One region of the Mesobacillus boroniphilus genome, then DNA from elsewhere that is predicted to be linked to it. Evidence: riboswitches for the same ligand, from Rfam matches in the RefSeq annotation. Region 1 holds a riboswitch; each other region holds the start of a gene.
What was found. Region 1 has a riboswitch for lysine ahead of DYI25_RS11875 (aspartate kinase). Riboswitches for the same ligand answer to the same signal wherever they lie in the genome.
Positions count from the first base shown of each region.

Region 2: linked by a shared signal. The riboswitch ahead of DYI25_RS18870 (amidohydrolase) and the one ahead of DYI25_RS11875 (aspartate kinase) in region 1 are both predicted to bind lysine.
Region 3: linked by a shared signal. The riboswitch ahead of DYI25_RS16200 (Na+/H+ antiporter NhaC family protein) and the one ahead of DYI25_RS11875 (aspartate kinase) in region 1 are both predicted to bind lysine.

Region 1 is NZ_QTKX01000001.1:2,317,496-2,327,545, reverse strand. It holds gene DYI25_RS11910 (lysylphosphatidylglycerol synthase transmembrane domain-containing protein) at 1-337, shown strand, start outside; gene DYI25_RS11905 (alkaline phosphatase family protein) at 334-1,809, shown strand; gene DYI25_RS11900 (glycosyltransferase family 2 protein) at 1,802-2,575, shown strand; gene DYI25_RS11895 (hypothetical protein) at 2,627-3,379, shown strand; gene DYI25_RS11890 (FTR1 family iron permease) at 3,415-4,344, shown strand; gene DYI25_RS11885 (hypothetical protein) at 4,635-6,098, shown strand; gene uvrC (excinuclease ABC subunit UvrC) at 6,114-7,886, shown strand; lysine riboswitch at 7,958-8,135, shown strand; gene DYI25_RS11875 (aspartate kinase) at 8,310-9,542, shown strand; gene DYI25_RS11870 (YslB family protein) at 9,872-10,050, opposite strand, start outside.
Region 2 is NZ_QTKX01000003.1:306,384-316,433, reverse strand. It holds gene DYI25_RS18885 (alpha/beta fold hydrolase) at 1-586, shown strand, start outside; gene DYI25_RS18880 (hypothetical protein) at 638-835, opposite strand; gene DYI25_RS18875 (methyl-accepting chemotaxis protein) at 1,032-2,759, opposite strand; gene DYI25_RS18870 (amidohydrolase) at 2,908-4,506, opposite strand; lysine riboswitch at 4,663-4,840, opposite strand; gene DYI25_RS18865 (nuclease-related domain-containing protein) at 4,957-5,862, shown strand; gene DYI25_RS18860 (GntR family transcriptional regulator) at 6,407-7,135, shown strand; gene gntK (gluconokinase) at 7,128-8,663, shown strand; gene DYI25_RS18850 (GntP family permease) at 8,825-10,050, shown strand, end outside.
Region 3 is NZ_QTKX01000002.1:685,275-695,324, forward strand. It holds gene sufB (Fe-S cluster assembly protein SufB) at 1-1,092, shown strand, start outside; gene DYI25_RS16175 (DUF72 domain-containing protein) at 1,408-2,256, shown strand; gene DYI25_RS16180 (bifunctional metallophosphatase/5'-nucleotidase) at 2,323-3,702, shown strand; gene DYI25_RS16185 (YunC family protein) at 3,840-4,142, shown strand; gene DYI25_RS16190 (HD-GYP domain-containing protein) at 4,410-5,519, shown strand; gene yunB (sporulation protein YunB) at 5,642-6,415, shown strand; lysine riboswitch at 6,482-6,665, shown strand; gene DYI25_RS16200 (Na+/H+ antiporter NhaC family protein) at 6,807-8,393, shown strand; gene DYI25_RS16205 (sodium-dependent transporter) at 8,643-10,050, shown strand, end outside.

The sequences.
Region 1 (10,050 bases):
GGTAAGCTGGGTCCTGGAAGCAGCGGTGATTTATGGAGTAGTCCTGAATGGGGGTAGCATAATCAGCTTTGTACAAGCTGTCTGGGTAAACAGCATAACGGTTGCAGGGCAGATTTTTCAAATTACCCCCGGAGGAATGGCCAGCTATGAGGCCATAATGGTTTTCGCGTTAGGAGTTAATGGGATAGCGGGAGAAAATGCATATACTGCTGCGGTCATTACCCATGGATTGAAATATTTATTTTCATTCATTGTCGGAGGGATTGCATTAGCTGCTTTTCCTGTGCCGGCAAACTTATTAAGAAAATGGATTAGAGAAAGGGGCAACGAATCATGAAGAGTGCTTCAAAGTTTGAGAAATTCGCGGCCCGAAGCTGGAATTTGCTTAATGAAGGGAAACCTTTCACGCCAATTTTTACAGTTGGCACAATGGTATTATTTCATCTCGGAGATATTGGGAGTGCGGGCAGGATCACAGAGTTTTTACTCGCATTCCTTACTGTACTGCCGCTATTTTTCATCTATTTTGTTTATGATTTTCCACTTTTTTTGAGAAACTATTTGTGGATTCCTTTAGTTGTTTTTATTATCATTTGGCCTGAACCTAATATAACTTTGCTGCTTTTTGCTGCTGGTTTATACTTTTTCTTTACGGTGTTTTTCTGGGGAACGCTTTACTATCACCTGAGGATTGGAACTTCATGGCTTAACTTCACGAGGTTTTGGAAGCTTGTTTTGAAAAATAGTGACTCCACTAGCGGAAATGCCCAAGAGCAGCTCCCGAAAGTATTCCTGCTGCTATCGGTTTGGGAACTGTCATTTACCGCTTTAACAAGTGATATAGGAATGCCATTATTGGATATAGCCTTGTTTTATGGCTTCGTATTTCTTTTTACAGTTATTATGCATAGATACTTATTTGACTGGAAGCCAAAAGCCTACCAGACGTATACGAAGGATGAGGGACCTGCAGTACCAGAGAATGGCCTGTCAGATAAGGTCATTGTCATCGTGATCGATGGTATGCGCAAAGAACGCTTTTATGAAGCAAATACACCTTTCCTCGATCAATTAAAAGAGAATGGTACTGAATATTTGAATATGGAAACCTTATACCCTGCAAGGACCGTAGTGTGCTTTAGTTCAATGTTCACTGGCACCTATCCGTTTGAGCATGGAATTAAATCGAATATGGTCTATAAACTCGGGGTTAATACGGAAACGATTTTTGACTCGCTTCGAAAGGTTGGTAAAAGGGGCAGGCTGCTGGGGATCGCCCACCTGGTTGATGCGATGGGCAGTGATGTCGAGACGGTTACGGCTGTTATGCATAAGGATAAAGCGGACACCAATATGCTTGCGAGGGCAAGAAAAATAATGGACGAGCAGGATCCAGATCTTTTCATCGTGCAGATGATCGGTACCGACCAGGTTGGTCACAGCCGCGGAGTCCTGTATGATGATTATATTGAAAAAATCGAGGAAGCAGACACGCTGATTAAAGAGTTTGTCGAATGGCTTGAAGCAGAAGGGAAAATGGAGAATACGACTCTTATAATCTGTGCAGATCACGGACAGGCTGATGGCATTGGTGGTCATGGGCACCTGGATGAAGGAGAACGGTTTGTTCCATTTTTCATGCATGGCCCGCATATCGCCAAAGGGAATAAGGTCCAGGAAAAACACAGCCTAGTCTCACTGGCTCCAACAATTTCCTACCTGATGGGAGCGCCATATCCATCCAGCAGCAGGGGGAAAGTTTTAATGGATGCAATAAAAGTAGAGAAGGAAGAGAATGTAATTGAGTAAAGTTATCGTATTTTTGCCGGCTTACAACGAAGAAGAATCAATTGGTGAAGTAATTGAAAACATTCCACGCAGTTTTGCCGGTGCTGATAAAGTGGAAGTGTTGGTTATTGATGATGGGTCAACGGATGCCACGGTTGCTGAAGCGAAAAAAGCGGGCGCCGACCATATCATAAGCTTTGAAAAAAACCGCGGCCTGGGTGCCGCGGTCCGAACAGGAATTGAAGAGTGCTTCCAAATGGGGGCTGATGTCGGCGTGATGATTGATGCAGATGGAGAATACCCGGCATGGCAAATTCCCGACATTGTCAAACCTATTCTCAATGGAGAAGCGGATTATACAATGGGATCCAGGTTTATGGGCACAATAAAAGGAATGAAATTTCATCGCAGAATGGGGAATTATTTTTTCACCTTTCTGCAAACCTTATTATTGAGAAAATGGCTATATGACGGCCAATCAGGCATGAGGGCATTTTCCAGGCAGGTTCTAGAGCATGCAGAGATCATCCATGATTACAATTATGCTCAAGTATTGACGCTGAACCTTGTCAGAAAAGGGTTCAGTGTACTTGAAGTGCCGATCCAATACCGCGTCAGGACAACTGGCACATCTTTCATTTCATTCAAGAAATATATGACGAATGTCGTGCCGGCAGTTTATCGTGAAATGTCCAGGCCTGTCTCCAAGATTGTTGGTTTGGATAACTATCAATCTAAAAACAGTAAAAATAGTGACAATAAAGTGACGGTTGTTAAATATGATTGACATTCAAAATGATAATCATTATCATTATCATTGTAGGAGGGAAAACAGCAAATGAAAAGAGCTATATTTTTTTGTTTTTCATTGATATTTATTCTCATTAACGGTATTCCTCAAACTGCAAGCGCTTATTCATATGGTGACCCAAATGAAGAAAAAGTAGCGGAAGTCTATAAGGAAATGCAGTTGAAACTGGATGAGGACCCTCCAAACTTCTCGGCCGCAACATCCCTGTTTGAAACGGTTAAAGAAGAAATCGATATGCATATGGGAACCGAGCCAGGAGAAGTGATCATGGAAAGCCTGGAAGAAAAAGATAAAGAAGCAACGATTGAAAATATGGAAAAACTCCTCGTGTTGAATGTGGCGAGGAGGCTTGAAAGCATTGAAAAGAGCTTTGAGGAGTATGATACTTCAAAGAAGCTGCTGGCCAAAGGATATGCTACATATCAGGCACTATCACCAAAGGTTGAAGCAAGTGAACCTGAAGTAGACAAAGAAATAAAAGCTGACTTTGATGCTGCACTTGAGGCACTAGGAAATCCCGGACTCTTTGGAGTAGGGAAGAAGCCTTCTGACATAGCGGTTTTTAGAGAGAAGAAAGAAGAGATCCTGAATGCATTGCAAGAAGGATTTGATCTTCCGAGCCTGGAAGTCGGGCATTTTACAGATACGGAAGAAGAAGAGGGCCCTGGGAAAAAGGACTGGACAGACCGTTCGAATATCCGTAACTGGATTCCTTTGATTTTGATTGTCACGGTCATTGGTGCGATTGTCGTTATTGGTATTAAGAGAAGAAGATCATAAATTTTGATGACACCTTGGAGAGGGGAGAATCAGCAATGGAAGTTCAAGCATTATTGATTACTTTTCGTGAAGTATTGGAAGCGTTATTAATCATCGGGATCATCACAACATATTTGAAGAGAACCGGTAATCCTAAGTATACCAAGTATGTATGGCTGGGTGCAGGACTTGCTGTTCTGGCAAGTATCGGAGTTGCGATTTTGTTCCAGGTTGTGTTCACAGGCTTTGCTGCAATGGGCAGTGAGATTTACCTGAAAATTGGAATCATGATTGTTTCTACTGTACTCTTGACCCAGATGGTATTCTGGATGGCGAGCCACAGTAAGGACCTGAAAGGTAATATGGAAGGGAAAATGAAGAAATTCATCTCGACAGGAAACATTGTCGGCATGGTTATCCATTCATTCCTTGTCGTCTTGCGTGAAGGAATCGAAACTGTCTTCTTCTTTGCGGCAATCACAGGTGGTAACATCGGTGCTGCAATGCAAGGATGGGGAGCAATAACAGGTACACTGATTGCTGTTGCCGTCTCTTACATGTTCTTTAAAGGTACGATGAAGGTCAAGCTTAAGACGTTCTTCCAAATCACAGGCGCTTTCATCATTCTGATCTCTGCTGGATTACTAGTGCAGGCCATTTCAATGATGCAGGATGTCAACATGATTGGAAGCGTTATGTACCATGTTTATGATATTACATGGCTATTGCCAGAACACCCGATTGATTATGCGCATTATCTCCGTGACACTGGTGTCGCACCGCTTATCTCTGGTGATGTGGGCATCTTCCTGAAGGCTCTGTTCGGATATTCATCCATGCCTTCGGTTGAAGAAGTCATTGCCTATATCGGATACTTTGCTGCGATCTTCCTGATGACTTCATCACGCAGCCCTAAGAAAGAAAAGGCCGCTGAAAACAAAGCTGCAGAGAATAAGCAAGTAGTATTGAACCCACAAGTTAAATAATCAATTTTATTTGAGGCTTTACGATCCTCTCTCCAGAAAAAGTACAGGGAATCTCCTTGTACTTTTTTCATACTTAAAGGTTGTTTTTGTATTGATTGTTGCTTTCCGAACACATACAGTGATTCGAATTCTTAGAGGTGTCGGGCTCTTTTCGAAGATGCTTCCGTACTGGAAATGCGTAGATAATCGTAAAAACCCATATTCGGTTTTTACTTTGGGGGTAAAAGCAACAAAGTTTACGAAAATAGCGTACGTAAAAACGATTCTCGGTGGAAGTTAGTTGGTGTAAAATGTTGAATTTAGAAAAAATGAACAGAGTAATCATTCTTGGACTTAGTACGCTTGCAGTCCTTTACATTTTCATAATCCAGTTGAATTCACTTAATCCATTCGTATTCTCGTGGGATCAAGTCGACTTTACCCTGGCAATGGACAGGTATGACCTGCGTGCGATGCAGCCGCATTTCCCTGGCTATCCGTTTTTTATTGTAGGGGGATTGCTAACAGAACTCCTTGTGCAGACACCAAATCAGGCCCTGGTTCTATTTAATGTTTTAGTGTATGCCAGTTCAATCCTGCCTGTGTATCTACTTGGGTCAAGAATTGTTAGCAGGCCGAATGCCATTCTAATTGCAGCGGCAATTTATACTGCTAGTTATCCGTTGATCATAGTCAACCAGCCGATGTCGGAGGGGGCTGCACTTGCTGCTTTTTGGTGGTATTTCTGGAGTATCGCGGCAGCAGAGTCGAGGCCATCAGGGAAATGGATGCTGTTGCCGCTATTTTTGTTCAGTGTCCTATTAGGAATAAGGTTGAGCTACATTTCGATGGGAATCGGGCTCGTTTATCTATTATATAGAAAATGGGCAAAACATGAGCTTTCTTTGACAGGTGTTTTTAAATATGTGGTCATTGCTGCATTGTTTCAGTCAATCTGGGTTGGAGGGCTGATTATTTCTGAAGGTGGTCTCGTTAATTTTCTGGAGCTTGCTTTTGGATTTACCGGAGGGCATTTTCAGGAATGGGGAGGCACTTCGGTCTCGAATGAACTGTCTAGTTGGGCAAGGCTGAAAACATTCTTGTTTACCAACATTTTGTGGTGGGGAATCTTTTCACGAACAACTGTTTTGATGGTATTATATATAGTTATTGGCATATTTATTTTTTTGCCGTCGTCTAAAAGTAAAATTTATAAGGAAAACAGCTTTCATCTGGGCGCATTGCTGTTGCTCGCCTACGGGGTCTGGGCACTTTTTGCCCAGAATATTGAAAAACCGAGGCATATACTGCCATTAGCGCTATTGCTGGTCTTTCTTGGCCTGACTGTCTATTTTAAAAAAAGGGCAGGGGTGTATGCGAGCTTTTTGGTAATAGGGGTTATCATCGCCCAGGCAATTATTTCTTCAATTTATATACAAAAACAGGCTGTAATCGAGCCGGCCGTTTACCAGCTTGCACACTATCTTGAGGAGCAGCCAGAGGACTTCGTTTTGTATACATGGGAAGAAACCAGAGTGCTTCAGTATCTGAAGATGCCTTACCCACATAAACGAATCTATACCTATAGGATTTTCCTGCACGATCAGGGGTTATATAAAGGTAAGACAGTTTATTTAACAGACAGTGTTGTTGAAGGCTTCCGCTCTCAGGGGATTAATCTTGACGGGAAGCTTGAGAAAGTAAATACTTTTGCATCAGATAAAATTTTTGATCCAGTCTATCACGAGATTATTTTATATAAATGGACACCGTAACAGGAGGTGAATGGCATGAACGAGCAGATCAAGAATAAGCTTGCTATTCTTCCTGCGCAGCCAGGATGTTATTTAATGAAGGACAGACAGGGGACCATCATTTACGTAGGGAAAGCCAAGGTATTGAAGAACAGGGTGCGCTCTTATTTTACAGGATCGCATGACGGAAAAACGCTGCGTCTTGTAAATGAAATTGAGGATTTTGAGTATATCGTCACCTCCTCCGATATGGAAGCACTGCTTCTTGAAATCAACCTGATCAAGAAATATGACCCAAAATATAATATCATGCTCAAGGATGATAAATCGTATCCGTTCATCAAGCTGACTGCAGAACGGCATCCAAAGCTGATCATTACGAGAAAGGTAAAGAAGGATAGCGGCAAATATTTTGGGCCGTACCCGAATGTCCAAGCGGCGAATGAAACGAAGAAACTGCTGGACAGGATCTATCCGCTCCGGAAATGCTCGACGCTACCTGACCGTGTTTGCCTTTATTATCATCTGGGACAGTGCCTTGCTCCTTGTGTCAAGGATGTCAGCAAGGAAGAGTATAAACAGATTACGGATGAAATCTCGCGCTTCCTGAATGGAGGCTATAAGGACATAAAGGAAGATTTAACGGAGAAAATGGCTGGGGCTGCCGAGGAATTGGATTTTGAACGGGCAAAGGAATTTCGCGATAAGATTGCCCATATCGAGGCAACAATGGAAAAGCAGAAGATGACAACGACGGATTTTACCGACCGGGATGTGTTTGGCTATGCTGTCGATAAGGGATGGATGTGCGTGCAGGTATTCTTCATCCGCCAGGGCAAACTGATTGAGCGCGAGGTTTCGATGTTCCCGATTCACAATGAACCGGAAGAAGATATCCTGACATACCTGGGGCAATTTTACTCGAAAAATGAGCATTTTAAGCCAAGGGAAGTATTGGTGCCAGAAGGCGTGGACCTCGAAATGGCTGAAGGACTGCTTGGCGTGAAAGTCCTAAAGCCACAGCGCGGCAAGAAAAAAGAACTTGTCCATTTGGCGTCCAAGAATGCCGGTATCGCTCTAAAAGAAAAGTTTTCGTTAATTGAGCGCGATGAGGAACGGACGATTAAAGCTGTTGAAAACCTTGGCGAGCAGATGGGCATTTACACACCTCATCGGATTGAATCTTTCGATAACTCCAATATCCAGGGGACAGACCCGGTTTCGGCAATGATTGTTTTTATCGACGGCAAGCCTGAAAAAAGGGAATACCGCAAATACAAGATCAAATCGGTCAAAGGCCCGGATGATTATGAATCAATGAGAGAAGTCGTAAGGCGCAGGTATTCACGTGTCTTGAAAGAAGGCTTGCCACTGCCAGACTTGATTATCATTGATGGCGGAAAAGGACATATCGAGTCCGCGCGTGATGTCCTGGAGAATGAACTTGGACTGGATATTCCGATTGCCGGCCTGGCTAAGGATGATAAACACAGGACATCCCAGCTATTATATGGTAATCCTTTGCAGGTGATCGAACTGCCGCGGAACAGCCAGGAGTTTTACCTATTGCAAAGAATCCAGGATGAAGTGCATCGGTTCGCGATTACCTTCCATCGCCAGTTAAGGGGCAAAAGTGCCTTTCAGTCACTGCTCGATGATATTCCTGGCATTGGCGAAAAGCGCAAGAAAGTTTTGCTGAAGCATTTTGGATCGGTGAAAAAAATGCGGGAAGCCTCAGTGGAAGAGTTGACCGCTGCCGGCCTTCCAGCCAATGTTGCGGAGGAACTATATCAGAAATTACAGAATTAATGTAGCATTCTATTTTTTTGTGTGCTATAATGATAAAAAAATTTCATATAGCTATCACTTTAGAGCATTAAAGTGAAGATAGAGGTGCGAACTTCAAGAGTAAAGGCCTGGAGAATTGTAGGATTCAGCGAAGGGCTTTGAAAGGGGATGTTTGCCGAAGTGGGGAAATGCCTATCCATTTTCTCGCTGGTCCTTCGTTGAATAAACGCTGGATTGTCAAGATTGCCATCTTGGAGTGCTATCTCATGTTGCAGCGTTTATACACGTTTATCAAGCAATGGGAGACACTCTCATTGCTTTTTCTGTTTTTAGGGCTTTTTTATACATGTAAATCTTTGAAGGCTCTAGGGAAAGATACATATGCGTAGTAGCAATGAAACTCAAATAGAGGCAAAATACAGAATGAAGAGGCAGGGGAAACGTATGGGATTGATTGTACAGAAATTTGGTGGAACATCAGTTGGCAACGTTGAAAGGATCAGGAATGCTGCCAGCAGGACAGCGGAAGAACTGCAGAACGGCAACAATGTCGTGGTTGTCGTATCAGCAATGGGCAAAACGACGGACCATCTTGTCGACATGGCGAATGATATTTCGAGCGCGCCATCAAAGAGAGAGATGGATATGCTTTTGACAACGGGAGAGCAAATTACAATTGCTCTTTTCTCCATGGCATTGGCGCAAAATGGGATTGAGGCTGTTTCCTACACAGGCTGGCAGGCTGGAATCAAAACGGAAGCTGTCCACGGGAATGCCCGGATTGTCGATATAGAGACGGACAGGATTGCCAACGATTTAGAGAGTGGAAAAGTGGTCATTGTCGCGGGATTCCAGGGAGTTACTGATGATGGAGAAATCACCACACTTGGACGCGGCGGGTCAGATACAACGGCAGTAGCACTTGCAGCGGCTTTGAAGGCTGATAAATGCGATATCTATACCGATGTGACGGGCGTATTCACGACCGATCCAAGATATGTGAAAAGCGCGAGGAAATTGCTGAGTGTTTCCTATGATGAAATGCTTGAGCTGGCAAACCTGGGGGCAGGTGTGCTCCACCCGCGTGCGGTGGAATTCGCAAAGAACTATGGATTGCCACTTGAAGTAAGATCCAGCATGGAAAAAGAAAGAGGCACGACCATCGAGGAGGAGAATGAAATGGAACAGAATCTAATCGTACGCGGAGTTGCGTTTGAAGACCAAATCACGAGAGTATCAGTCCTTGGAGTAAGCACTTCATTAAAAGGACTTTCAACTATATTCACAACACTTGCCCAGAACCACATCAATGTTGATATCATCGTCCAGAGCAGAACAGAGGCAGGTACTGCCAATATATCCTTCTCAATCAAGAGCAACGATCTGCCAGAGACACTGGATGTATTAGAACGAAATAAAGAATCATTAAACTATCAAGCGGTCGAATCCGAAACCGGCCTGGCAAAGGTATCAATTGTGGGTTCAGGCATGGTTTCAAATCCAGGTGTTGCTGCCAAGATGTTTGAAGTACTTGAAGGAAACGGAGTCCAGGTGAAGATGGTAAGCACATCTGAAATTAAGGTTTCAACCGTTGTTGAGGAAAAACAAATGGTAAACGCAGTAGAATCACTCCACGAAGCATTTGAGCTTTACTCCGAAGCTGTTAAGACGAATTAAGAGAGTCGCTGAAGAAGCTTTCCTGGTGTGAGCTATCGGGAAAGCTTTTATGATTACTTATATGTAAACGTAAATGAGATCCTTAGAGATTTATACTCGCATTAGTGATGATGATGACGGATAAAAGGAGAAACGAAGAATTATCGTCACAATAAAGCGAATAATTTGCAGATAAAAAGGAAAAGCAAAAAATTATCGTCACATTCAATAGGATTATGTGGGAGAAAACGAGACAACTGTGGAATGGAAATAAGAAAAACAGGGAAAGTAACTAGAATTTTTAAGGGCACAGCAAGGGTTTCGCTGTGCCCCCCTGTCATTATACACTACTACTCAATCGAATCATTCTTATCCCATTTGATCGTGAACAAAATTTTCAATGATTTTTTATTGGGGTGTTCGAAGGCTTCAGCTGTTACTTTTTTCTGTTGTTCCATTTGCTGGGCAATGAAACCTGCTTCTAGCTGGAATGTGGTGTTTGGATTATTCTTCAGTCGGGAGGAAATTA
Region 2 (10,050 bases), on a different contig from region 1:
AATCCTCAAGATATTAGACCACCTCTCAATCCGCAAGGCCCATTTTGTCGGCGTTTCGCTGGGAACGATCATCGTCCATCATCTGCTGCAGACGGAACCCGGACGAGTGAGGTCAGCAGTCCTTGGAGGAGCAATCACAAGGTTAAACCTATTTGCAAAATCACTGATTAAATTCGCCTGGTTAATAAGGGATTTCATTCCATTTATGTGGCTTTACCGCATATTGGCCTGGATCCTGATGCCTCGTGGAAACCATAAAGGCTCAAGGAGATTTTTCATCCAGGAAGCCTATAAGATGAAGCGAAAAAACTTCCTTGCGTGGTACCCTCTTGCCAGTGACGTCAAAACCACCTATAGCAAGGTTCAAGAAAAAAGCAAGAATGTCCCAAAGCTATATATCTCAGGTGCTGAGGACCATATGTTTGTTAAGGAATTAGCAGAAGACCTTCACGGGGACGAAAGCTCCGATCTGGTGATTTTGGAGCGGTGCGGACATGTCTGCAATATTGAAAAAGCCGATGAATTCAATGAGCTATCACTCGAATTCATGGATAAGCATGAAAATAAACAAGCAAACATTAGTTAAATAAAAGTAGGGAATGAGCTAAGCAGCTCATTCCCTTTTGTTATTGGCTCATTAATAATAAAACGGATATCTAGGTGGACAGCAAGGATATCCATATGGCGGGTATCCAGGATAGCCATAACCATAATAAGGACGCGGATAAAGTAAAGCACCGCCCAATAATCCACCAGCCAAACCACCTAAAAACGGTAATCCAAAGCCCCAAAACCTCTGATCATGCGTTCGATAAGGATGTCTGTATGCATGCATACGGCTTACCTCCCTCTTCTCTTTTTGTATTCATTAACTTTATATGCGTTTATCACGACTTTGGCTTGGGCGAGTGTACCTGTATTCTGATTGATGCCTATCGGTGACCACTTTTTTCATTTTTTCTCATTCGCGTTCTCCAATACTCCAACAAAAAAAGAAGCATAAGAACTCCTCGTCCTCATGCTTCTCAAAATTATACTTTGAACTTTGTGACCATCTCTCTCAGATTCTCTGCCAGATTAGCTAGTGAAGCGGATGATGAAGCGACTTCTTCCATTGATGCCAGCTGTTCCTCCGTTGCGGATGCGATTTCTGCTGTGCTTGCGACGGAGCCGCGGGCAATTTTGGTCACCTCTTCGATTGAGGCGTTCACCTGCTGGACGCTTGCCGACATTTCTTCTGAAATTGCGGATACCTCCTGGATTTCCTCGCTGACATTTTCGATCGATTTTAGAATCTCCTCAAATGTACGACCCGTCTCCTCAACTAATAACGACCCTTCAGATATCTCGACCGTTCCTTTATTCATCATTTCCACGACCTGGTGGGTTTCTTTTTGGATAACCTCAATCAAACCCGAAATCTGGCTGGCAGACTGTCTTGAAAGCTCGGCCAATTTCCTGACTTCATCTGCGACAACCGCAAAGCCCTTGCCATGCTCCCCAGCCCTTGCTGCTTCAATGGCAGCATTCAGCGCAAGCAAATTCGTCTGGTCCGCGATACCTGTGATAACCTCAATGATCTTGCCGATTTCAGCGGACTTCCGATCCAGATCCTTTATTACTCCATTAGTTTCGCTTGTCGTATCATTGATGGACTTCATCTTTTCGATTACTTTTTCCAAAGATTCCTGTCCAACTTGTGCTTGTTTTGCCGTTTCTGCCGCAGACTCGGCAACATTCGAAGTCGTTTCGGCAGCGCGCTGGATTCCTCCAGACATCTCGCCTACCGCTTTCGCACTTTCCTCGGTATTTTTACTCTGGAGCTCTGCACCGCCTGCGACCTCCTGGATTGCCGTTGCTACCTGGTGCGTAGCAGAATTGGTCTGTTCCGTACTTGCCATCATTTCTTCAGCAGAGGCGGCAACCTGCTCCGAAGTACTGCTTACCTGCAAAATCAAATTCCTCAAGTTGGTCGCCATTTCATTAAAATCTGTTGCTAACTGCCCAATTTCATCGTTATTCTTCACATTGATTTTATCAATAACGAGGTTTCCATCAGCCAATTGCTTTGCCGCCTGAGACACAAGCTGGACAGGCTTGGAAATCACCCTGCTTATGTAAGTTGCAATTCCGATTCCAATGATAAAAGCCGCTGCACTGAGTATAATGATCAGCAAGGCTACTTTTTGTACGTCTCCAGATAACGTTTCACTCGTAGAATTCAAGGCATCTTCCTGGTACTCAAACGCATCCTCAGCAGCAGAATTCAGGCTGAAGATAAGAGGATTTCCTTTTTCCTGCATCAACAACCTGACCTTGACCATTTGTTCATCTCTTATTAAAATAAAAGCCTCTGATGCCATCTCATAATATTGTGCCTCAGCTGCAACAAGGTTATCTCCTACCTTCTTCTCCTCAGCTGATTCTGTCGAGCTTAAATATTTTTTAGAGCTTTTTTCAAAATCTTCTACCGCACCCTCAAATTCAATCAGGCTTTCACCATCACCATTTGCCATATACTTTTGGAGTGCCAGTTGCTCCCTCATGATTGCATCCTTCATCTCGACAATCAGATTCACCTTATCCATCCGTTCATCAATGGATGAAGAATACTGGTTGTTCATCTTGTTAAACTGAAAATTCGTTATGATTGCCACAACTGCCAGCAAAGTCAAAACCGAGAAAAAGCCCGCCAATAGTTTGGCGCGAACATTGAACTTCATCTGTGATTTTCTTGCGAATCTCTTCTTGAATTTCATTTTCCGCTCTCCTGTCCAGCAATATAGTAAATTACTATTCTTACTTTCTATTTCGGTTTAATTTTTGAAAATTTTAGGACTTTAGCCATAAAAACGAAAAAAGGACGGTTTTCTTCCAATTTAGAAGTAAAAAACCGTCCCCATACTGCTAAGAATGCCTGCGATATTTGACTTCTCCGCCTATGATGGTCATTTCAACTTTCATCGTTAAAAGTTCATCCGGTTCTTCCATTTCGAATGGATTGGCTGAGTAAACGGTAATATCCGCTAATTTTCCGCGGGAGATCGTTCCTTTAAGCGTCTCTTCGTTCGTTGGATAAGCACCGAGCTCTGTGAACAAGCGGAACGCATCGACCATCGACAACTTCTGCTCTGGCACATAACCGTCATGGGTTTCACCTGGTTTTTTCCGAGTGACTGCGGCATGGATTCCGAGAATTGGATCGACTGGCTCAACCGGAGAATCAGAGCCTCCTGCACAAATAACACCTGCTTCCATTAATGTTTTCCATGCGTAGGAAAGCTTGATTCTCTCTTCACCTAGACGCTCCTGGACCCATGGGAAATCACTCGCAATAAACCGCGGCTGGATATCCGCAATCCTGCTAGGTGCTTTCAGTCGAGGAATCAATTCTTCTCTTAAAACCTGGGCATGAATCAGCCGGTCGCGATATGCTACAGTTGGGAACTGATCCAGCACATCGAGAACATTTTCCAGTGCCTGATCGCCAATCGTATGGACTGCAATCGGCATATCCAGCTCCCGTGCACCTTTCACGAGTTCGTATAAATGCTCCTGATCATACATCGCATCGCCGTAATGGCCTGGCGCATCACTATATGGTTCCGATAACAGTGCGGTTCTCCGGCCAAACGCCCCGTCGGCAAAAATCTTCACCGAGCCGATTTGCAGCGTATCATTGCCATAACCAGTGTACATTCCAGCTTCTTTCAGGTTTGGTAAAAATTCATGGTTGATCAAGAGATTGCTGCGTAAGCCGAGCTGCTCTCCATTTAAAAGCTCATTGAATAGATTCCACGTTTTTTCAAGCCCGCCGAGATAAAGCGGATCATTCGTATGTACGCTAGTCAGCCCCTTGCTCATCGCAAAATGCATCGTCTGGCGCATCGCTTTTTTCCAGTCGTCGTATGAGCGCTCAGGGATGTACTGCCTGATCAGATTCGCCGCTGACTCCAGGAATAATCCCGTCGGCTGTTTCGTAATATCATCCAGTACGATGGTGCCGCCTTCTGGCACTGTAATTGCCGGGTGATAGCCGCTCACTTCCAACGCCTTGCTGTTGACTAGAGTCGCGTGCAAGCATGTTCTTGTTAAAAATAACGGATTGACAGGCGCCACATAATCCAGCTCCGAAATCGTCGGGATTCCTCCGTCCGTAAAAAGATTCTCATCCCAGCTGCTGCCGACAATCCATTCCCCCGGCGCAAGCTGACTGGCTTTTGCCTGAATTTTTGCCAGCATCTCATGCTTGGACGTGATTCCGACAAAATCGAGATTGATAAAACTATCCGCCATAATCGACAGGTGAAGATGGCTGTCAATCAGGCCAGGAGTAGCTGTTTTTCCTTCCAAATCGATCACCTGTGCCTGGCTGCCCCATTGCAGCACCATATCTGCGGATGATCCCATATCAATAAAACGGCCATTTTCGATGACCACTGCTTGTACAATTGGATTGCGCGTGTTGAATGTATAGATGGTTCCATTTTTGTATATGGTTCTCAAGAAGAATCTCCCCTTTGGATAGATAAAAATGGTGAATGCCTGGGGAGTGCGTTAGGAGTTTGATAGAAGGGGGATACTTGGAAAGCTCTGGCATGCAAAAAGCAATGACAGAAAATAACCTATCATTGCTTTTTACAATATACGTTATCCTCCATTTCGATCAGTAGTTCTCCATGCACAAAACCAAGCATGACAGTCTGCTCCTTGTTCAGAAAGCATCCCAGCAGTAACCAGTTTGACCCTAATTACGCTTCGGCAAACAACCCTTTCATCCACCATCAACGATGTCATACTCCGATGGACTAATCTTGTTATTCGCTCCTCTACCTCACCGATCTGATAAGATCATATGAAATTAGGTTAATAGTAACAGATTTATCATAATTCGTAAAATGTTCACTGATTTTTCGCGGGCACTTTTTTACAATGAAAGAAGAAAGGAAGTGGAATATGATAGTAAAAGAAAGAACCAAACCAGAAGAATTAGTAATCCTACAAACCCTTAAGGCCCGGATGGAATTGGAAGAGAAAGATGCTCAAAACCTGCGAACGCTGGAGAAAGGCTATGAAGGAGAAGTACACTTCGATCATTGGTTCACGAACCATATAGTCGAAAGCCTCATTATCAACGACCTGCTCCTCGAAGTAAATGGCACTCATTTTCAAATCGACTCCCTCGTGATCACGCAGGACCGGCTGCATCTTTTCGAAGTGAAAAATCTTGAAGGAGACTATTATCTGGATGGAGACAAATTTAAGACAGTCGCCGGCACCGAAATCAAAAATCCCCTCCATCAACTAAGCCGCGCAGAATCTCTACTAAAGCAACTACTAAAAAATCTGGGCTTTTACATCCCTCTCGAACCTCACCTCGTGTTCATCAACCCTGAATTCGCCCTTCTGCAAACACCACTAAAATCACCCATTATTTTACCAAACCAACTGAACCGCTTTATGGATAAGATGAACCGTACCACTTCAAAATTAACAAACAAACATACCAAACTGGCGGAGGCACTATTGTCTTTGCATATTAAGAAATCACCATTTTCCAGAGTGCCGGGATACGATTTTGATCGGTTGAGGAAAGGGGTTATTTGTGAGGCTTGCGGGGAGTTTTTGGAGAGTTATAGCAGGAATAAATTCATTTGCAGGCAATGTGAATCTCAAGAGCATATTGAATCGGTGGTGATTCGTGCCGCCAAAAGTTTTCAGTTGCTTTTTCCAGAGCGCAAAGTGACCACAGCGACTCTCTATGAGTGGATCGATGCTCGTATCCCCCCGAAAACCATTAGGAGAGTATTAAAGAGCAATTTCTCAGCCAAGGGAGAGTGTAGTTCCACCTATTACGAGTAATGGAGTACTATAAGAATTGCCATGAAGTGTCTATCACCTTTATGGTAATTTTTTTATTTTTTATATTACCGAAATCTTCGGCTCCTCCTCTTTTCGGGCACATGTTCCTCCAACTTGTTACCGAAATCTTCGGCTCCTCCTCTTTTCGGGCACATGTTCCTCTAACTTGTTACCGAAATCTTCGGCTCCTTCTCTTTTCGGGCAGATGTTCCTCTAACTTGTTACCGAAATTTTCGGCTCCTCCTCTGTTCGGGCACATGTTCCTCCAACTTGTTACCGAAATCTTCGGCTCCTCCTCTTTTCGGGCACATGTTCCTCCAACTTGTTACCGAAATTTTCGGCTCCTTCTCTTTTCGGTCACATATTTCTAACTCTGTTAACTCCCATACACCTCTGGACAAAATCACATCACAAATCCCCCCATCCTGGAATGACCACAAAATAATTTGGCAAAATAAACAAAACAGAAAACGCTTGCAATTTTTCAAATCCGTTTTATAATACTTGTATACAAGTATACTTGATTAACCAGGAAGGTGATGTAATGACGGAAAAGCAGGAATTTCTTTATCCCCAGAAATGGCTTTCAAAAGCATCGACTGGTGACCGTGTCGCAAGTGAGCTACGGATGCAAATAATCTCGGGATTGATTGAAAGCGGTGCCATCCTTTCGGAAAATAAACTGGCTGCCGACTTCAGTGTCAGCCGTTCTCCAATCCGGGAAGCATTGAAAATTCTCGCTTCCGAAAACTTGATCCGACTTGAACGAATGGGTGCCGTTGTCATTGGACTGACAGAAAAAGATATCGAAGAGATTTACGACGTCCGCTTATTGATCGAATCATTTGTTTTTGAACGACTCATTAAAATAGACACGACTGACCTGGTAATTGAATTGAGCAAGATCCTCGAAATGATGAAAATTGCCATCAAATACAAGGATGCCGACGAATTCAGCCTGCAGGATGTCCTCTTCCATGAAACGATCATCCGGGCGATTAATCATTCCTATATCAAAATGATCTGGGACAACACGAAACCCGTCATGGAAGCTTTCATCCTGTTATCGATGCGGGCAAGAATCAAAGAAAAATACGAGGACTTCGACCGCATCCTCGAAAATCACGAGCTTTATATTGAAGCCATCAAAACGAAGAATCGCGAACTTATGATTAAATCCTTACACCAAAATTTTGATGATGTTCAAGGTAAAGTTGAAGACCTTTGGATATCGCAGCAAACGCTTTCCAAGGGAGTGGAGAAAAGTGACTGAGTATATGCTAGGGGTCGACATCGGTACAACAAGTACCAAGGCTGTTTTATTCAGTGAAAAAGGTGAAGTCGTCCAGCAGGAGAACATTGGCTACCCTCTTTATACACCGGATATTTCAACAGCCGAGCAAGATCCTGAAGAAATTTATATGGCGGTTCTGACGGCCATTACAAAAATAATGAAGCACCACCAGCAAAAAAAATTGGCTTTCATCTCATTCAGCAGCGCGATGCATAGCGTCATTCCGATTGATGAAAATGATGAGCCGCTTACACCATGCATCACCTGGGCGGACAACCGCAGTGAAGCATGGGCTCATAAAATCCAGAATGAACTGAATGGACATGAAATTTACAAGCGCACCGGAACGCCGATACATCCGATGTCACCATTAAGCAAAATTGCCTGGATTGTGAACGAGCGTCCCGAAATCGCCACCAAGGCGAAAAAATACATCGGTATCAAGGAGTTTATTTTTAAAAAGTTCTTTGATCAGTATGTGGTTGATCACTCATTGGCGTCAGCAATGGGGATGATGAATCTCAAGAATCTGGACTGGGATGAAGAAGCCCTGCAAATTGCAGGAATCACCAAAAACCATTTATCCGAGCTTGTACCGACTACAAAGACTTTCACGAACATCGATCCGGAAATTGCGATGCAACTGGGAATTGACCCACAGACACCTTTCGTCATCGGTGCAAGTGACGGGGTCCTTTCCAACCTCGGAGTCAATGCGATTGGCAAAGGCGAAATTGCAGTCACAATCGGGACAAGCGGTGCTATCCGTACGATTATCGACGAACCGCAAACCGATGAAAAAGGACGGATTTTTTGCTACGCACTGACTGAAAACCACTGGGTAATCGGCGGACCTGTTAACAATGGCGGGATGGTCCTTCGCTGGATCCGCGATGAATTCGCTGCATCAGAAGTCGAGACAGCAAAGCGTTTAGGAATCGATCCTTATAATGTGTTAACTAAAATCGCTGAGCGCGTAAGGCCTGGAGCGGAAGGGTTGTTGTTCCATCCATACCTTGCAGGCGAGCGTGCCCCTTTATGGAATCCTGATGTCCGCGGTTCCTTTTTCGGACTGACGATGTCCCATAAAAAAGAGCACATGATCCGCGCAGCATTAGAGGGGGTCATTTTCAACCTGTATACCGTCTTTTTAGCGCTCACCGAAGCGATGGAGAGTCCGGTTACAAGGATTCAGGCTACCGGTGGTTTCGCAAGATCAGATGTATGGCGCCAGATGATGTCCGATATATTCGACATTGAGGTAGTCGTTCCTGAAAGCTACGAAAGCTCTTGCCTTGGTGCTTGCATCCTCGGTCTTTATGCAACAGGTAAAATTGATTCGTTTGATGTAGTTTCTGACATGATCGGCAGTACTCAAAAACATATGCCGAATGAGGAAGCCGCAAAAGAATACAGACAGCTGGTGCCAATCTTCATCAGCTTATCGAGAGCACTGGAACAAGATTATTCAAGAATAGCAAACTATCAAAGAAGCTTGATTAAATAAGGGGACACCTGATCCCCGGCACCAAAATGTTAGCGCTTTATTTTACAGAGTAACAGCTGGTTTTTCACTTATTCAAAAGCGGGACCTGCTCGTTGCACAATTTCAAAGAGGAAACACTCCGCTCTATGCGGGAAATATAGACATCTTAGGGGGAAATTACAATGCCATTGGTTATTGTAGCAATTGGTATCTTAGCTTTACTTTTATTGATCATGGGCTTAAAACTAAACACTTTTGTCTCATTGATCATCGTTTCATTCGGGGTTGCTTTAGCGCTTGGTATTCCATTAGGAGAAGTTGTTAAAACAATCGAAGCCGGCTTAGGCGGCACACTTGGCCACCTGGCGTTAGTCTTCGGGCTTGGTGCTATGTTGGGTAAATTGATCGCAGATTCTGGCGGTGCTCAGAGAATCGCGATGACCCTTGTAAACAAATTCGGTGAAAAGAACATCCAATGGGCAGTCGTAGTGGCTTCGTTCATCATTGGTGTCGCTCTATTCTTTGAAGTAGGTTTAGTATTATTGATTCCGATCGTATTTGCGATTTCAAGAGAATTAAAGATTTCAATCCTATATCTAGGTATTCCGATGACTGCTGCTTTATCTGTAACTCATGGATTCCTGCCTCCTCACCCAGGACCAACTGTCATTGCTGGTGAGTTTGGGGCAAACATTGGTGAAGTATTGCTTTATGGCTTTATCATTGCCATTCCAACTGTGATTCTTGCAGGGCCTGTATTTACGAAAATCGCTAAAAAACTTGTACCAGAATCTTTCAACAAAACTGGAAGCATCGCTTCTTTAGGCGAACAAAAAACATTCAAACTTGAAGATACTCCTGGTTTCGGGATCAGCGTTTTCACAGCATTACTACCAGTTATATTAATGTCTATCGCAACAATCATTACATTGCTTCAAAAAACAATGGGTTTTGAAGATAATAGTTTCCTAGCAGGGATCCGATTCATCGGTGATGCTGGTACTTCCATGACATTGTCTCTATTATTCGCTATCTACTCAATGGGAATTGCACGTAACATTCCAATCAAGACGGTTATGGATTCTTGCGCAACAGCCATCTCACATATCGGCATGATGCTATTGATTGTTGGTGGAGGCGGCGCCTTCAAACAAGTATTGATCACTGGCGGTGTTGGTGACTATGTAGCTGAAATGTTCAAGGATACAGCATTATCGCCAATCCTGCTTGCATGGATCATCGCAGCCATCCTGCGTATCGCTCTTGGTTCTGCAACAGTTGCAGCTTTGACAACTGCTGGCTTGGTTATTCCAATGCTTGGCACAAGCGATGTTAACCTTGCTCTGGTCGTACTCGCTACAGGAGCAGGAAGCTTGGTCGCTTCCCACGTAAACGACGCAGGCTTCTG
Region 3 (10,050 bases), on a different contig from region 1:
TTCGATAAGCTTGGGATTCCTGAAGCTGAGCAAAAATACCTTGCAGGTGTTTCTGCGCAATACGAATCAGAAGTTGTATACCACAACATGAAGGAAGAGCTTGAAGAGCTAGGAATCGTCTTCAAAGACACAGATTCTGCTCTGAAAGAAAACGAAGACATTTTCCGTGAACATTTCGGAAAAGTCATTCCTCCAACTGACAACAAGTTTTCAGCATTAAATTCTGCGGTCTGGTCTGGCGGATCTTTCATCTATGTTCCAAAGGGAATCAAAGTAGATACTCCGCTTCAGGCGTATTTCCGTATTAACTCTGAAAACATGGGACAGTTCGAGCGTACACTGATCATCGTTGATGAAGGCGCACACGTACACTATGTTGAAGGATGTACAGCTCCTGTTTACACAACGAACTCCCTGCACAGTGCGGTCGTTGAAATCATTATCAAAAAAGACGCATATTGCCGTTATACAACAATCCAGAACTGGGCAAACAACGTCTTCAACCTTGTTACAAAGCGTGCCGTCTGTGAAGCGAACGCGACAATGGAATGGATCGATGGCAACATCGGTTCCAAGCTGACAATGAAATACCCAGCAGTCATCCTTAAGGGTGAAGGCGCACGCGGTATGACATTATCAATCGCGATTGCTGGTAAAGGCCAGCACCAGGATGCAGGTGCGAAAATGATCCACCTTGCTCCAAACACATCATCAACAATCGTATCAAAATCAATCTCAAAACAAGGCGGAAAAGTAACATACCGCGGAATCGTCCACTTCGGACGCAAAGCCGACGGCGCTCGCTCAAACATTGAGTGCGATACGTTGATCATGGATAACAAGTCTACTTCAGACACAATTCCATACAATGAAATCCTGAACGACAACATTTCTCTTGAGCACGAAGCGAAGGTTTCCAAGGTATCAGAAGAGCAATTGTTCTACCTGATGAGCCGTGGAATCTCTGAAGAAGAAGCAACAGAGATGATCGTAATGGGCTTCATCGAGCCATTCACAAAAGAATTGCCAATGGAATACGCAGTCGAAATGAACCGCCTAATCAAGTTTGAGATGGAAGGTTCAATCGGTTAATAATGATAATTACGGGAATCCACCTGCTTTGCGCAGGTGGATTTTTTTCTTTTATTGTAAAATGTAGAGATTCGGGCTCTTTTCGTAGAGATTATTTTCAATTTCGTAGAGATTATATAGAAAATCGTAGAGATTATTATCAAAGTCGTATTGATTATTAGGCAAAGCGTAGTGATTCCATCTAAAAACGTAGTGATTTGCTGTCTCCACAAATGCTTTTTCCACTTCTCTAAACGGGAATTTAGTTGAAACGATGTCTTAGTTCTTATTCGGAAGCTAATTATGCTATCATGAAGATAAAATGGAGGTGCACAGATGATTATTGTTGGCTTAACGGGCTGGGGAGACCATGACAGTTTATATGAAGGCAAGGTTTCACCGCGTGATAAACTGAAGGAGTACTCCAGCCACTTTCCTGCAGTTGAGGTCGATGCCTCTTTTTACGCTGTGCAGCCTGTGAGGAATGCTGCGAAATGGGTAGAGGAAACACCTGACAATTTTCAATTTATCGTTAAAGCGTACCAGGGAATGACCGGGCATCAGCGCGGTGAAATTCCTTTTACTGATAAAAATGAGATGTTCAATGCATACAAAGAGTCACTCAAGCCTTACCTCGAAGCAAATAAGCACGCAATGACGCTTTTCCAGTTTCCGCCGTGGTTTGACCTGCGCAAGGAGAATGTCGATTATTTGCGCTGGTGCCGCGATCAGATGGGGGATATCGACTGTGCGCTCGAGTTCCGCAACCAGACATGGTTCACAGATGAAATGCGAGAGAAGACACTGGATTTTATGAAAAAAGAAAAGTGGATCCATAGTATCTGCGATGAACCACAGGCAGGTGAGGGCTCGATTCCGACAGTTCTCGAGTCTTCATCGAAGGATAAAGTTCTTGTCCGCTTTCACGGCCGTAATGTCCATGGCTGGAACAAGAAAGGAAGAGGTCAGGACTGGCGTGAAGTTCGCTATTTATATCGCTATAATCAGGCAGAATTAAAAGAGTGGGCAGATAACCTGCAAAAGTTAAACGAAAGCACATCACAGGTTTTCGCATTATTCAACAACAATTCCGGCGGGGATGCTGCTGATAATGCTAAACAAATGGTGGAGCTATTGGATATAGAATATGAAGGGTTAAACCCGAGGCAGTTGGATTTGTTTTAAGATTCTGGACCCCTCCTGGCAACATACAGGGGGGCACTTCATTTTTACAAGAGGATGGATGGTTAGATGGAAGAAGTTATTCATATTTACCATACGAATGATTTACATAGCCATTTGGAGCACTGGCCAAGCATCCATAAGCTTGTGACCGAACGCAGGCGCTGGCATGAGGAAGCGGGCGACGAAGTTCTTGTGTTCGATATCGGCGACCATATGGACCGCTGGCATCCATTATCAGATGCGACCAGAGGAAAGGCGAATTGCCGTCTTTTGAACAATGCTCGCTATGATGCTGCGACAATAGGGAATAACGAAGGCATCACTCTCCCTTTCGAAGATTTGGATTCAATGTATCTTGAAAAAAATTTCGAAATGCTTGTAGCAAATCTTTATAAACAGGATGGAAGCAGGCCGGAGTGGACGAAACCATATCATGTATACATAAGCAACAGCGGGACGAGAATTGGTGTCATTGGCATCACAGTGAATTTTGGACAGTTTTATGCACAGCTGGGCTGGAAGCTGAACGACCCGATTGATGATTTGAAGAAATGCGTCGATCAATTAAAAGGAGAAACGGACATTATTATCCTTCTATCACATCTTGGAATCCATGATGATGAAATGATTGCGGGGATGTTTCCGGAGATTGACGTCATTTTAGGCGGCCATACCCATCATATTTTACACGAGGGCAAAGAAGTTGGCTCCAGCTTGCTGGCGGGAGCCGGGAAGTTTGGGTACTATACCGGGCATGTAACCCTGAAGGTGGATAAGGATACAAAACAAATTTTACACAAGAATGCTGTTCTTTATGATATGAATGAGGCAGATCAAGCTCAAGACGAACAGGAAAAGGCAGAAGGATATTTCAGAGAAGGAAAGAGGCTGCTGACAGAAACGGTTGCTTTTCTTCAAGAGGACTTAAAGGCAGACCCACTGCAGCATTCTGAGCTTTCCAGGATGCTTACCCAGGCATTACGGGAATGGTGCAATGCCGATTGCTCGTTCATGAATGCTGGCATGATCCTTAAAGGCCTGGACCGGGGAGAAGTCACGAAATTCGACTTGCTGGAAATCTGTCCACATCCGATTAATCCTTGTACGATCAGGATGTCAGGAGCGGAGCTAAAAGAAGTGCTCCTGCAGACCAGGGATGAAAAATGGCCCCATCTGCAGATAAAGGGTCTTGGCTTCCGCGGCACCGTCATGGGGGTCATGGAGTACGATGGTATCGAGTTTCAGTCAAAAGGGAATTACACTCAGATCTTCATCAATGGCAAGTTGATTGAAGCAAAGGAACACTATACATTGGCCATCCCTGATATGTTTACGTTCGGCCGCTTTTTCCCTGAGATTCAACGGGCAGAGGAAAAGAAATACTGGCTGCCAGAGTTCCTCCGCAATATGCTTGAGTGGAAGCTAGCTTCTTATTCGGGTATATAAGAATGCGTAATTGATTTTCTGGACAGCATACCTGTTATCTGAAGAGGGTAAAATCCAACTAATATTTGATCAAAATATCACGCTTTTCCTCTCTCCTTCATAGAGTGTTATTGGGATTGAAGGAAGGAGTTGTGGTCATGATCGACATGTCACCTATTGAAATAGAAGGCAGGACATTTTTATGCATTTCTGTAAAACTGCCGAAGACAAACCTGCTTGTTGTTACTGGAGATAAAGGATACATTATGTGCGGCGCTCTGGATGTCGCTCTTCTTAATGAGAAGCTGAAGAGCAGAAAGGTTATTGCTGGCAGGGCCGTTGGCGTGAAAACAATTGAAGAATTGCTCGAAGCCCCGCTTGAGTCCGTCACGTACGAAGCAGAGAACCTTGGTGCAATAAAAGGCATGATTGGCAAAGAAGCTTTGCTGCTCATGAATTAAAAAGACAGCCTGAGTGGGCTGTTTTTTTGCGTGATTTAGTGAATATATTGTGGCAAATGTTAATAAACAATGTGGTCATCCGATATATTAATTGAACTACTTTTTTCCCAACTCAAAAATGAAACGGAATCACAATTTTTTTAAAAATTGTGATAAAATATATAAAAATATTGTCGTTTTAAGTAAAATTTTCTTGTTTTTTGGCTTTTTTTGGTAGTTATCTGCGAAAATAGCCACCACCAACTAACAAATAAAGTGGGAATTGACATGAGACTCGTAGCCACCACTTCGGTAGAGGAAGGGGCTTTACTCGGAAAAGCCATCTATAATGACAAGGGCCAAGTTCTGCTGAATGTAGGGGCACGGCTCGAGTTGAAGATCCTCAGACGCCTTGAAGAGTTTGGGATTGATTATATTTATATTAAAGACCCTGATACCGATGATATCATCGTGGAAAATTCAATACGGGATGAATTGCGCATCAATGCAATCATGACGATTGGAGATACATTCAAGCAAATCCAGCTGGATTCAAAAATTTCGCAAACCTTTGTACTGGAAAAATCGGCGAGGAAATTTAAGAGGTTGATTGCTGATTTACTGGAGGAACTGCAAGGTAGCAAGGAACTTCTGAACTTGCTTTCGGATGTATTCCTTCATGACGACTATATCTTTTCGCATTCTTTAAATGTAACACTCTACGCTCTTGCGATTGGAATAGAAATGAAGCTGCCGCCAAAGGAACTGGAACAGCTGGGGCTTGGTGCGATTTTACATGATGTTGGAAAAATGATGGTCCCAGAAGAAATATTATCAAAGCCAGGCAAGCTGACTGCGGAAGAATTCCAAATCATCAAGGCTCACGCTGAGGACGGCTTCCAGCTTCTCAGGAATATCCCGACCGTTCCGCTGATTGTGGCTCATTGTGCATACCAGCATCACGAACGATTGAATGGTGCAGGGTATCCACGTGGATTGAAGGGTGATGAAATCCACTTATTCGGCAAGATACTTGGTGTGGCTGATGTGTTCGATGCCGTTACTTCGAATCGTGTTTACAGACCGGCCATGCTGCCGCATGAAGGTCTTGAAATTCTTTACTCGGGCTCAGGGAGCCTGTTTGATTCAAAGGTAGTCGACGCCTTCCGAAAAGCGGTTGCGATTTATCCAGTCGGCCTTACCGTTATTTTAAGCGATGGACGAAAGGGAGTTGTCGCTGCTCAGAATCCAGGCTTGAGTGAGCGGCCAGTTGTCCGGATACTCGAAGACCAGGACCAGAGAGTGGAACCGTATCATCTTGATCTGAAGTCGAATCTATCATTGATGATTGTCAGCTGCGATACAATCATTAAATATGAGTACGCCAACAGTTATTGATTTTCGTGCTTAAGCCATAGTGATAAAAATCCATAAAGACAAAGTTTATGAAAAGAGCTTATAGTTTTTAGGCTAGTTCCCCCCTTTGAAGCATACATATAGCTTTAGAGGGGGGATTTGTTTTGGCAAAATTCGGCCGGCGGCTGCCTCGGAAAGGACCTTTGCCTTTCAGGTATGTATTCCTGCTGACATTCGTCTTTTTTTCCTTTTCAACAGCAGCAGGACTCTGGATCATAGATAAAGGGCTCGAGCCAACTTTGATGAAATACGCAACATCCCAGACAAGGAAGATTGCGACCCTGGTGATCAACAAGGCCATCAATAAAAAAATCGTCAGTGGTATGGATACTGATAAAGTCATAGAGTTTGTTCCTGTGGATGGCGGAACGACCACTGTAGTGAAATTCAATACTGAAATCATCAATAGGGTAAAAGCAGAAACGACAAACATTGTGCAAATGAACCTTAAAGAAGCTGAAAGAGGGAATCTCACCTCGCTAGAAATGCTTTCAGATGTAGAACTGGTTACAGATGAAGAGGACAGGGAAGCAGGAATAATCTATTACGTCCCATTGGGCCAGGCCACCAATAATGCACTTCTAGGTAATATGGGCCCGAGAGTTCCAGTGAAATTCAATGCCATCGGCGATGTGACAGCGGATGTTGTCTGGGATACAGAAGAACACGGAATCAACAATACGCTGATCAATGTTTCGGTCAGGGTAAAAGTCAATGTGCAGATTATTATTCCTTTCGCGACCGAAATTGCGACTGTGCAGGAAAATATTCCGATTGGCAGCTTCTACTACCCTGGAAAGGTACCGCAATTTTATAATGGCGGCGGCGGTGGGGTCATACCACCTGCGATTCAACTTCCTGGCCAGCCTGGTCAATAATAACAGTTGTCAAGTTAGCGATATTGTTATATTATAAAATCAATTGAATAATAAACCACATCATTCCGATGGGGTAGAGGCGCAGGGTTCAAGATTAAGCTGTGTGAGGATGACAACATTGATCGCAGCTGAAAGGGAATTTTGCCGAAGCAATAATAAATGAGTCACATTTTTTATTGCTGGGGATACTTTGAACAAGAGTATCACTGTCATTATGGAGGTATATCCATAATGGGGAGCTACAGATCGTGATGGAGACACTAGTTGCTTATTAAGGGCAGCGATAGAATGTTCTCTATCGTTGCCCTTTTTTATTTATTTTTAAAAAAGCAACTAAACTCTTGTCATGTAAAAGTTTCCCCCTGTCAAAAACAAGGAGGAGAAAGAAATAATGGAGAACACAATTTTTTCATTGCTGCCGCCATTAGTGGCAATCTTAATGGTAGTAATCACAAGGCGAGTGCTGTTGTCATTGGGGACAGGCATCGTCGCAGCGGCTTTTTTGCTTGCTGGATTTAATATCGCAGAAACATTTGCTATTATGTGGGACGCGGCCAAGGGCATTGTCGTCGCAGATGGAGAACTGAACACATATAGCCTGTACATTATCCTATTCTTATTATTATTGGGTACAATCACAGCATTCATTTCCATTTCTGGCGGAAGCCGTGCGTTTGGCGAATGGGCGATGAAGCGCGTAAAAACAAGAGTCGGAGCACAGCTTGTTGGTGCATTTTTAGGAGTTATTATTTTCATTGATGATTATTTCAATGCTCTGGCAGTCGGCCAAATTACACGTCCGATCACAGACCGACAAAAGGTTTCGCGTGCAAAACTAGCATATATTATCGATTCAACTTCAGCACCTATGTGTGTTATTTCACCGATTTCCAGCTGGGGTGCCTATATCATCGCATTAATTGGTACAATTCTTGCTGCACACGGTGTAAATGAATATAGTGCGTTCTCAGGATTCATGCAAATTGTGCCAATGAATTTCTACGCACTTGCAGCATTAGCAATGGTCTTTATCGTATCTCTGCGAAACATCGAAATTGGGCCGATGAAAAAGCATGAAGAACGTGCGATCACAGAAGGAATTGTTGTTCCTCAGGACAAGCCTGTACCGGGAGAACTGAAGGATGACCTTCCTACAAGTACAAAAGGGACCGTTGGAGACCTTGTATGGCCGATTGTTGCCCTTGTCGCTGGAACGGTTGGCATGATGCTTTGGACAGGCGCAAGTGCTGTTGAAGGAGAAGTAACCATTTTCGGTATCTTTGAAAATACAGATGTAACTAAGTCTCTTGTTACTGGCGGATTGCTTGGCCTTGCTGTAGCGCTGATTCTTTTTGTAAGGCAGGCAGTTGTTTTAAAAGGCGTTAATGCCAATGTTTTTGGAAAAGGAATTGTTGAGGGCATTAAATCAATGCTCCCAGCTATCTATATCCTGATCTTCGCATGGGTCATTGTTGACTTGATTGGAAGACTTGAAACTGGAAAGTATCTTGCTGGTATTGTTGAAAGTTCTAATATCAATATCTCATTCCTGCCGTTCCTGCTATTCCTCGTAGCTGGAATCATGGCTTTCTCAACAGGAACTTCATGGGGATCATTCGGCATACTGCTTCCGATTGCAGGTGATATCGCTGCTGCAGCTGATATAACCATCATGCTGCCAGCATTAGCAGCAGTATTGGCGGGCGCGGTTTTTGGTGACCATTGTTCACCAATATCCGATACTACGATCCTTTCATCAACTGGCGCTGGCTCACACCACTTAGACCATGTCATGACTCAGTTGCCATACGCTCTGATTTCCGCTGCGATTTCTTCTGTTGGATTCCTGATCATCGGATTCACCGGAAGCACTCTGACAGCTCTTGCGGTGGTGGCAATCCTGCTTGCTGCTTTTGCTTTCATATTCGGAAGCAAGACAACTCAGGAAGAAGTATTAAAAGAAAATCTTGCAGAATAATGTTAAGGCTGTCTGACTTTCAGACAGCTTTTTTCATATTTTTAAAAAAGTGGTAATAGAATCCCATTTAATAGGGAGTACCGTATAGTTGGGAAAATTTTTTTAGGAATATTTTTATTATGACTAAAATAATATTTTGACAAGCAATTAAAAACTAGCTATACTATTCCTAGACTAAATAATCTGAAAATATAAAACTTTCTAATTATCAACATTTTCCAGATGATTAGAAGGCAAGGGGGACTAAAAATGGAAAATCGTCCACAGTGGGGAACGAGAGCAGGATTCATTCTTGCCGCGGTAGGATCGGCAGTCGGGTTGGGAAATATTTGGCGCTTTCCAGGAGTAGCCTATGAGAATGGAGGGGGAGCATTTTTCTTCCCATACTTGTTCGCGCTCTTGACAGCAGGTATTCCAATTCTGATATTAGAGTTTACACTAGGCCATAAGTATCGTGGTTCTGCACCGTTAAGCTTTGCAAGATTTAATAAAAAATCTGAATGGATTGGCTGGTGGCAGGTTGCTGTTTCCTTCGTGATCTCAACCTATTATGCAGTCATCATTGCCTGGGCGATGTCTTACGCCTATTTCTCGCTAAGCAAACAGTGGGGAGACGACCCTCTGACATTCCTAGTCGGTGATTATTTAAAAGTAGTTGACGCTGGTCAGGTTGGAAGTATCGTACCTGGTGTATTCCTTCCTTTGGTCATTGTATGGGTCATCACTCTTGGTATTTTGCTCAAGGGAGTAAAGAAAGGGATCGAAGTTGCGAACAAAATTTTTATTCCGGCACTCGTCATTTTATTCTTTGTGATCGTAGTTCGCGCTTTAACTCTAGATGGAGCTATTGATGGCGTAAATGCATTCTTTAAACCAGATTGGAGCCAAATCCTGAATGGTAAAGTTTGGGTTGCGGCGTATGGACAAATTTTCTTCAGTTTATCAATTGCTTTTGCAATCATGATCACTTATTCAAGTTATCTTCCGAAAAAATCTGATATCACAAATAATGCATTCATTACAGCGTTTGCTAACTCTTCCTTTGAGTTGCTGGCTGGTATCGGGGTATTTGCTGCATTGGGCTTCATGGCAATGCAATCAGGTCAACCAGTTAACGAAGTAGTAAGCAAAGGTGTTATCCTTGCATTCGCGGTATTCCCGCAAATCATTAATGAACTGCCTGCATTCAGCGCGGCATTCGGAGTACTATTCTTCGTCAGCTTGACGCTTGCTGGACTGTCTTCATTGATTTCAATCGTTGAGACTTATGTAGCGGGTGTCCAGGACAAATTCAATGTTTCCCGTACAAAAGCTGTCCTAATCGGCGGCGGTCTATCTTCTTTGATTTCAATCCTGTTTGCGACTCAGGGAGGATTGAATTTCCTTGATTCAGCTGATGCTTTTATCAACAACTATGGTGTAGCTCTTGCTGGACTTGTCCAGGTGGTATTCATTGCCTGGGTTGCCAAGGAACTTGACAGCCTTCGTGCACATGCTGATGGTGTCTCTGACATCCGCCTGGGAAGCTGGTGGAATATTTCACTTAAATATGTCACGCCTTTGGTACTTGGCGTCATGATGGTAATGAATATCATTACAGATATCAAAACAAGCTACGGCGGCTACCCGGTGATGTTTAATGTTTACTCTGGATGGC